One region of the Kitasatospora sp. NPDC001547 genome, then DNA from elsewhere that is predicted to be linked to it. Evidence: predicted binding sites of a transcription regulator. Region 1 holds the regulator's gene; the other holds the start of a gene.
What was found. The regulator HspR, encoded in region 1, represses chaperone genes until heat shock. The targets are predictions, from matches to a motif close to TTGAGNNNNNNNNNCTCAA.
Positions count from the first base shown of each region.

Region 2: the regulator HspR is predicted to act here: its motif matches at 2,468-2,486, upstream of lon (endopeptidase La).

Region 1 is NZ_JBIAVL010000005.1:97,921-102,334, forward strand. It holds gene ACFY0X_RS11290 (hypothetical protein) at 1-19, opposite strand, end outside; gene ACFY0X_RS11295 (hypothetical protein) at 594-1,586, opposite strand; gene ACFY0X_RS11300 (heat shock protein transcriptional repressor HspR) at 1,782-2,312, opposite strand; gene dnaJ (molecular chaperone DnaJ) at 2,320-3,477, opposite strand; gene grpE (nucleotide exchange factor GrpE) at 3,779-4,393, opposite strand; gene dnaK (molecular chaperone DnaK) at 4,390-4,414, opposite strand, start outside.
Region 2 is NZ_JBIAVL010000003.1:415,113-419,526, reverse strand. It holds gene lon (endopeptidase La) at 34-2,445, opposite strand; gene ACFY0X_RS07575 (rhomboid-like protein) at 2,663-3,430, opposite strand; gene ACFY0X_RS07570 (response regulator transcription factor) at 3,991-4,414, shown strand, end outside.

The DNA.
Region 1 (4,414 bases):
GCAGGTAGGGCTCGGTCATGTCGACTCCGGGGAAAGGCCGACCGGGTTGCGAAGTGGTGCCGGCGGGCGCTGAGGACGGTGGTTTTCCAGTCCGAGGACTGAAGAGATCTGGCAGGATATTTGACGGTACAGCGGCAAGTTCGCTATCCGTGCTGGACCATTGGGAGCGAATTGATCGTCTATCAGCGCACGCGGCCGCGTCCAGCGTCCCGCCCTGTCATCTGGATGCCTGGCAGAGAGATGACGCTCCGGTCGAGGTGAGGGGGGATGGCACTCTCGCGGAACGTACGGCATCATGTGGACGCTAGTGCTATTGATTCAGTCCACAGTGTTAGAGAGTGGGAGGGTGGGTCCGTGTCTGTGCGTCGACTCGTCTGCAAGGCTGCGCTTCCGATCCTCATCGGTATAGCGGTGGTGACCGGAGTGTCCGTTTCCTCCGACAGCGGGCAGTCCGCTGGTACCACCCGCGCGGTGGAGGCTGTCGCGGACGATCTCCACTGGGGCTGAATCCCGCCGGACGCCCGGTCGGGACGAAGCGGACAGTAGGGGTGAACCCTGTCGCGCCGGGCGGGGCGGGGTTTCGACCGCTGCCCTCAGCCCAGGTCCGGTCTCGCCGACCGGCCGAGCGCGTAGCCCAGCTGGAAGAGGGAGTCGACGTGGTACTCCTCCCGTAGTTCCGCGATGTGGCGGGCGAGGGTCCGCTCACTGATTCCGAGCCGACGGGCGATGACCCGGTGGTTCGTTCCGGCGAGCATCAGGTCGATTATCGTCTGGCGCAGTCTGGACACCACCTGTTGCGGGACGGACCGGTCCCCGTCGAATTCCAGGGCCCGGTTCCAGCTGCGCTCGAACACCTCCTCGATGAGGAAGTTGACGATGGCCGGGTCGTGGATGAACGCGGCCAGGTCGTCGTCCACCACCGGGATCACGGCGAGCTTGCGGTCCACGATGATCAGCCGGGCGTACGGCTCGTCGAGGGTGCGGAACTGCCACCCCGCCTCGGTCAGCTTCGCGACGTAGTCCCGGGTCGGCTGGTGGTAGCGGGTGCTCGCGTTGTAGATGGTCCGCATGGACGCGCCGTGCCGGAGAATCTCCAGGTCGCGCGCCAGGAATGACGTGAGCATTTCCGCCGGCCGGGGGCCGCCGGGCTGCATGGCCAGCCCCTCCGTTACTCCCGCCGCGGCCGACTGCTGAAGTCTCTGATTAATTCGCGCTTTCCCGTGGATGTATTCGATGGCGCCGCCCGTGGTGTCCGGGGCGTGAAATGCCTCGGCGAGTTCGCTGAGATCGGCGGGTAGTGTCACCGCTTTCGAAAGCAGCTCGAGGGCCTGCCGCTGCCAGGTCGAACTCAGACTGTGGGCGAGCTGCGTCGGATCGACGGCGAGCAGTTCGCCCGGTTCGTCGCTGTCGGGTATGAGAAGTCCCAGCTTCAACAATTCTTCGAGGGCGGGGGAGCCGGCGGCTGGGCAAGCGCTCTTGGTGAGACGACCGTTCTCGTTCACGGCCTGCAGATAGAGCTTTCGGGCGCCCTCGGACAGGACGCGCGATCCGCTGGATGCAGCTCCCGCGTGCTCTCGCCCACTCATCTCGGCTCCTAGTGTTGACCGGGAAGTAGTCAACGCGACTGTCGTCTTCCGTGGCAAGAATCCTAGGCGGCGCGAACCGGGTGCCCTGCCGCCCGCGGATCGACCGTGCGGGCCCGGCAGAGCACTCTCTCACCACACGGCAGCCGCCGGCACCCCCCCGGGAGGAGGGGCCGGCGGCTCGGGTGCGTACGACGGTCAGCGCCGGGGACGCCAGACGACGAGGGCGCTGGACTGCGGGGTGGGGGGCTGGTACGGGACGAGGTCGCGGCGGTAGGAGGCGTGGACGGCGGCCTCGCGCTGCTGGAGCGCGGCGGCGGCGCCCTCCAGGGAGTCGACCAGTTCCGCGACGCGGGACTGGAGGGCGGTGACCTGGTTCTCCAGCTCGATGATCCGCTTGATGCCCGCGAGGTTGATGCCCTCGTCCTGGGAGAGCCGCTGGACCTCGCGCAGCTGCTGGATGTCGCGCGCGGAGTAGCGGCGGCCGCGGCCGGCGGTGCGGTCGGGGCAGACCAGGCCGAGGCGGTCGTACTGGCGCAGGGTCTGCGGGTGCAGGCCGGACAGTTCGGCGGCCACGGAGATGACGTACACCGGGGTGTCCTCGGTGAGGACGTACGGCGGCGGGCCCGCGGCGGCCCGGCGGGCGCGGCGGGGGCCGGCTCCGGGCAGGCCCTCGCCGAGGCCGGGACCGATCGCGGTCTCGGGGTCGATCGGGTTCATCGGGGACATCTGGTCGTCACGCTCCCTTCGCCGCCCGGAACAGGGCGGCGCGCGGATCGTCGGAGGCGGTGGCCTCGCGGTACTGCTCCAGGGCGTTCAGCGCGTCACCGGTGACGTGCTGGGGCACCACGACCTCGACGGTGACGAGGAGGTCGCCGCGGGTGCCGTCCTTGCGGGTGGCGCCCTTGCCGCGGGCGCGCATGGTGAGGCCGTTGGCGCTGCCCGGGGGCAGCTTGAGCTTCACGGCCGGGCCGTTCAGGGTCGGCACCTCGATGGTGGCGCCGAGCGCCGCCTCGGGGAAGGCCACGGGGACGGTGACGGTGAGGTTGTCCCCCTTGCGCCCGAAGACCGGGTGCGGGTCGACGTGCACGGTGACGTAGAGGTCGCCGGGCTGCCCGCCGCGCTCGCCCTGGGCGCCCTTGCCCTTGAGCCGGATGCGCTGGTCGGCCTGGACGCCGGCCGGGATCCGGACCTGCATGGTGCGGGCCGAGCTGGCGCGGCCGCTGCCGTGGCAGTCGGGGCACGGGTCGTCGACGATCATGCCCCGGCCGCGGCAGTCCTTGCACGGCTCGGAGAGCGCGAAGGCGCCCTGGCCACGGCTGACGGTGCCGGCGCCGACGCAGGTCGGACAGACCCGCGGGGTGGTGCCGGACTTGGCGCCGGTGCCGTTGCAGCCGCGGCAGGGGGCCTGGCTGGTCATCCGCAGCGGGACGGTCGCGCCGTCCACCGCCTCCTCGAAGGAGAGCGTCACCTCGGTCTCGACGTCGGCGCCGCGCCGGGGCTGGGCCTGCCGGGTGCCGCCGCGGTTGAACAGGCCGCCGAAGACGTCGCCGAGGCCGCCGCCCTGTCCGCCGCCCTGGCTGCCGCTGAAGAGGTCGCCGAAGTCGAAGCTGTAGCTGCCGGTGCCGCCGGGGCCGCCGGCCCGGAAGCCGCCGTTGGCGAAGAGGCTGCGGGCCTCGTCGTACTCCTTGCGGCGCTTCTCGTCGGAGAGGACGTCGTACGCCTCGGAGATGTCCTTGAACCGCTCCTCGGCCTTGGCGTCGCCCTTGTTGGCGTCGGGGTGGAACTCGCGCGCGAGCTTCCGGTAGGTCTTCTTGATCTCGGTGGCGGTGGCGTCCTTGGGCACGCCGAGGACCTTGTAGTAGTCCTTCTCCACGTAGTCCTTGCCACTCATGCGTCCACCTCGCTGCGCTCGCCGGCCGCTGAGCGGTACACGCGCCCTCCAACGGTTCGCTCGCTGCGCTCGTTCACGGCGTCCACCTCGCTGCGCTGGGCAGCCGCTGAGCGGTACACGCGTCCCCCGATGGTTCGCCCGCTGCGCTCGCTCACGGCTTCCGCCACCTCCCGATGTCCATCGTCACTGCGCTGTCAACAGCCGGTGAAGAAACGGCGGTTGACAACGCGCTGCGGAGCCGGCCGCCGTACTGGCCGGCGTACGACTCCGCAGCGCACTGGTTGTCAGCTGTCACAGGTTGTCAGCTGTCCGAGCCACCGTCGGACTTGTCCGTGTCGGCGGGCTTCGCCTCGGCGCCCGAGGACGCCTGGCTGCCGGGCTGGGGCTCCGCGACGGCCACCATCGCCGGGCGGATGATCCGCTCGCCGATGCGGTAGCCGGGCTGGAGCACCTGCACACAGGTGTCTTCGGTGACGTCCGAGGAGTAGCTGTGCATCAGCGCCTCGTGCATGGTCGGGTCGAAGGGCTCGCCCTCCTTGCCGAACTGCTGCAGGCCCAGCTTGGCGACGACCGTCTCCAGCGACTCGGCGACGGACTTGAAGCCGCCCGTGACCTCGCCGTGCTCGCGGGCGCGGCCGATGTCGTCCAGGACCGGGATCAGCGACTCCAGGATGTTGGAGACGGCGATCTCGCGGACGGTCAGCCGGTCGCGCTCGACCCGCTTGCGGTAGTTCTGGTACTCGGCCTGGAGGCGCTGGAGGTCGCCGGTGCGCTCGGCGAGCTCCCGCTTGGCGGCGGCGAGGTCGTCCGAACCGGACTCCCCGGCGCCGGCCGCGGCGGCCTCCTCGGCGGCCTTGATCACCTCGTCGGCGGCGGAGTCGTCGCCGGGCTTGCCGCCCTGCGGCTTGTCCGTCATGCCGCACCGCCCTTGGGCTTC
Region 2 (4,414 bases), on a different contig from region 1:
GCGGGCGGCCCGGGCAACCGGTCGGACCGGCGGTCAGGCGGCCACCAGCACCGAGGCCGCGGCCGGCTCCAGCGCCAGCTCCAGCACCTCCCGCACGTCCGCCACCGGGTGGACGGTGAGCCGCTCCAGCACCTCGGCCGGGACGTCGTCCAGATCGGCCTCGTTGCGCCTGGGGATGATCACCGTGGTGATCCCGGCCCGGTCGGCGGCGAGCAGCTTCTGCTTCACCCCGCCGATCGGCAGCACCCGCCCGGTCAGCGACACCTCGCCGGTCATCGCCACGTCGGTGCGCACCTTGCGGCCGGAGAGCAGCGAGGCCAGCGCGGTGGTCATGGTGATTCCGGCGCTCGGCCCGTCCTTGGGGATGGCCCCGGCCGGGATGTGCAGGTGCACGCCGCGGTCGCGCAGCGAGGTGACCGGCAGCTCCAGCTCGGCCCCGCGCGAGCGCAGGTAGGAGAGCGCGATGTGTGCGGACTCCTTCATCACGTCGCCCAGCTGCCCGGTGAGGGTCAGCCCGGTGCCGCCGGTCTCGGCGTCGGCCAGCGAGGCCTCGATGTAGAGGACGTCGCCGCCGGCGCCCGTCACCGCGAGGCCGGTGGCCACGCCGGGGACGGCGGTGCGGCGCTCGGCCGGCTCCTGGGCGGACTCCGGCACGTGGTGCGGGCGGCCGATCAGGGCGCGCAGGTCGTCCGCGCCGACCGCGGCGGGCAGCTCGCGCTCGCCCAGCTCGGCCTGTGCGGCGATCTTGCGCAGCACCCGGGCGATCGAGCGCTCCAGGGTGCGCACGCCCGCCTCCCGGGTGTACTCCCCGGCGAGCCTGCGCAGCGCCGACTCGTCCACGGTGACCTCTCCACCGGCCAGGCCGGCCTTCTCCAGCTGGCGCGGGAGCAGGTGGTCGCGGGCGATGACGACCTTCTCGTCCTCGGTGTAGCCGTCCAGCCGGACCAGCTCCATCCGGTCGAGCAGCGGCTCGGGGATGGCCTCCAGCACGTTGGCGGTGGCGAGGAAGACGACGTCGGAGAGGTCCAGCTCGACCTCCAGGTAGTGGTCCCGGAAGGTGTGGTTCTGCGCCGGGTCCAGCACCTCCAGCAGGGCGGCGGCCGGGTCCCCCCGGTAGTCGGAGCCGACCTTGTCGATCTCGTCCAGCAGGACGACCGGGTTCATCGAGCCGGCCTCCTTGACCGCCCGCACCAGCCGGCCGGGCAGCGCGCCGACGTAGGTGCGCCGGTGGCCGCGGATCTCCGCCTCGTCCCGGACGCCGCCGAGCGCGACCCGGACGAACTTCCGGCCCATGGCGCGGGCCACCGACTCGCCGAGCGAGGTCTTGCCGACGCCGGGCGGGCCGACCAGGGCCAGCACCGCGCCGCCCCGGCGGCCGCCGACCAGCCCGAGCCCCTGCTCGGCCCGGCGCTTGCGGACGGCCAGGTACTCGACTATCCGCTCCTTCACGTCGGCGAGCCCGGCGTGGTCGGCGTCCAGCACCGCGCTGGCGCCGGCGATGTCGTACTCGTCCTCGGTGCGCTCGTTCCAGGGCAGCTCCAGGACGGTGTCCAGCCAGGTGCGGATCCAGGAGCCCTCGGGCGACTGGTCGGAGGCGCGCTCCAGCTTGTCGACCTCCTTGAGCGCGGCCTCGCGCACCTTCTCGGGGAGGTCGGCGGCCTCGACCCGGGCGCGGTAGTCGCCCTCCTCGTCGGCCGCCTCGCCGTTCAGCTCGGCCAGCTCCTTGCGGACGGCCTCCAGCTGGCGGCGGAGCAGGAACTCCTTCTGCTGCTTGGCCACGCCCTCCTCGACGTCCTTGCGGATGGTGTCGTTGACCTCCTCCTCGGCGAGGTGGTCGCGCAGCAGGGTGAGCGCGTACTCCAGTCGGGCGACCTGGTCGGCCTCCAGCAGCACCTTGAGCTTCTGCTCGGCGGTGACGAAGGGCGCGTAGCCGATGTTGTCGGCGAGCTCGCCGACGCCCTCGATCTGCGCCACCCGGTCGACGATCTGCCAGGCGCCGCGCCTGCGCAGCCACTGGGTGGACAGCGCCTTGTACTCCTTGACCAGCTCGGCGGCCCGGCCGGCCACCGGGGTGCCCACCGAGGACTCCCGGAACGGCGTGGTCTCCACCCAGAGGGCGGCGCCGGGGCCGGTGGTACCGACCCCGATCCGGGCCCGGCGCACGGCGCGCACCAGCGCGGCCGGCTGCCCGATGGTGTGGGGGCCGTCGGCCAGCCGGCCGACCTGCTCGACGGTGGCCAGCGTGCCGGCCGCCGCGTACGAGCCGTCCACCCGCGGAACCAGCAGGACCTGCGGCTTGCCGGTGCCGGCGGCGGCCCGGGCGGCCTCGACCGCGGCGCGCACCTCGCTGTCCTTCAGGTCCAGCGGGACCACCATGCCCGGCAGGACGACCTCGTCGTCGAGCGGCAGCACGGGCAGGGTGAGCGGTGTGGACGACGATGCCATGATCTCTCCCTAGTCAGTGAACTTGAGTCGACCTGACTAAGGCCTGACGGCCGCCGGATGTTCCCGACGCTCAGTTCGCTGTGAGCGAACAGGAATCCGCCGGAAGGACGCCTCGACCGACCCCGTCAAAAGAGTCCTAACGGCACACCAAGCGCGCCTTAAAGATTCCTGAGCGAACCATCGCCGGACCGGGGACACCCCCGACCGGGCGAGGCCGTCAACGCGCCGTCCACACCCGCGCGGGCGCACCGCCGGAGGCCGTCACGGCAGCCGGACGCGGCCGGGGCGGGCGCCGCTCGGCCCGGCGCAGCCAGCGCCACAGGGCGACCCCGGCCAGCACCGCGGCCGGGTGCCCCACCCCGGTGACCACGTCCCTGTCGGTGGCGATCTGCTCGGCGATCATCAGCCCGGCGCCGCCCAGCGCGAGCAGCCGCCCGCGCCAGGAGAGCAGCCCGGCCACCGCGCCCAGGCAGGCGAGCACGCCGTAGCTGACCCCGATGTCCAGGTGGTCCATCACCTCGGGCGCCATCCGCCCGGTCTCCACCGCGGTGATCACCACCCCCTGGGAGAGCAGGGTCGCCGCGACGTGCCCGGCCGCGAACACCGCCGCCGCCCGGGCCGGACCGACCCTGCGCTCCAGCGGGGCGATGGTGAGGGCGAATCCCCACAGGTACGGCATCCACGCCTCGCCGGCCACCCAGAACCCGCTCAGCACAAGGGCGCGCAAAGGGTGCTGGAGCAGGTTGTGCCCGTCCGAGCTGGAGGCCTCCTGCAAGCGCTGGACGAGTTCCGGATCGGCGATCCTCGCGAAGGTCGTGGTGGCTCCCACGACGGCCAGGTACCCGAGCGTGAAGGGCGTCCTGCGGGGCGTCGGCACCCGTTCCAGCAGCCACTCCAGGACCCCGGTGCGCAGCCCGAGGCGGAGCATTCCGTACGGCGCCCCCGCGGTCCCGAACCCGTCGGCGCCCCGCCCGCGTCCCGCCATGCCGCCTCCGCTCCACGCCGCAGCCACCGGCTCCCCGCCAGGTGCCCAACGTACCGGCGCGCGCCGCGGATTCCGCCCGGTCGGGTGTTGTCGTGGCCACGGTACGTCGAGGTTCTGGGAGGCACCTGGGAAAAGCCCGTGAAGACCGTCGCCGTAGCGGACTGCCGGATTCCCCGGATTGGTCCAGACCTTCTCCCCGGCAGGGCCGCAGCAGGGCCTCTGACCGGCGACTTGGTGCGAACTGGACTGCATACGTACCGTTACGCAGTGAAAATTCGCCGGGTAAGGTATCGGCCCGTGCCCACTCGTGCAGTGGGTCCGAGGGCGGCCCGAAAGCCGGCCCACGGGCCGGAAACGTCCGGTCCACCTGCCGGAAAGCATCCGCTGTCCGTACGCTGCGAAGTGCGCGGGAGAAGTGGGCGGCCGACCATCCGTCCTCGGCTCCCGATCGCGCGACGGGACGGCGGACCCGGCACAGTCCACGACGGAACAAGACTACGAGCGGAGCCCGCCATCCCCACAGGTGGCCGGCCCGCAGCCCTGGGGGCGGTGGCGTGACCGTGACAGAAATTCAGCAGGACAACCACAACACCGGTGGCACTGTGAGCAGCCAGCGCAGAGTCCTGGTGGTGGAGGACGAGCCCACGATCGCCGAGTCGATCGCCGCCCGGCTGGGCGCCGAGGGCTTCAAGGTCGCCGTGGCCCACGACGGCCCCGGCGCGGTCGACGGCTTCCACACCTGGCAGCCGGACCTGGTGGTCCTCGACATCATGCTGCCCGGCTTCGACGGGCTGGAGGTGTGCCGCCGGATCCAGGCCCAGCGCCCGGTGCCGGTGCTGATGCTGACCGCCCGCGACGACGAGACGGACCTGCTGGTCGGCCTCGGCGTGGGCGCCGACGACTACATGACCAAGCCGTTCTCGATGCGCGAACTGGCCGCCCGCGTCAACGTCCTGCTGCGCCGCGTCGAGCGCGCCCAGCAGG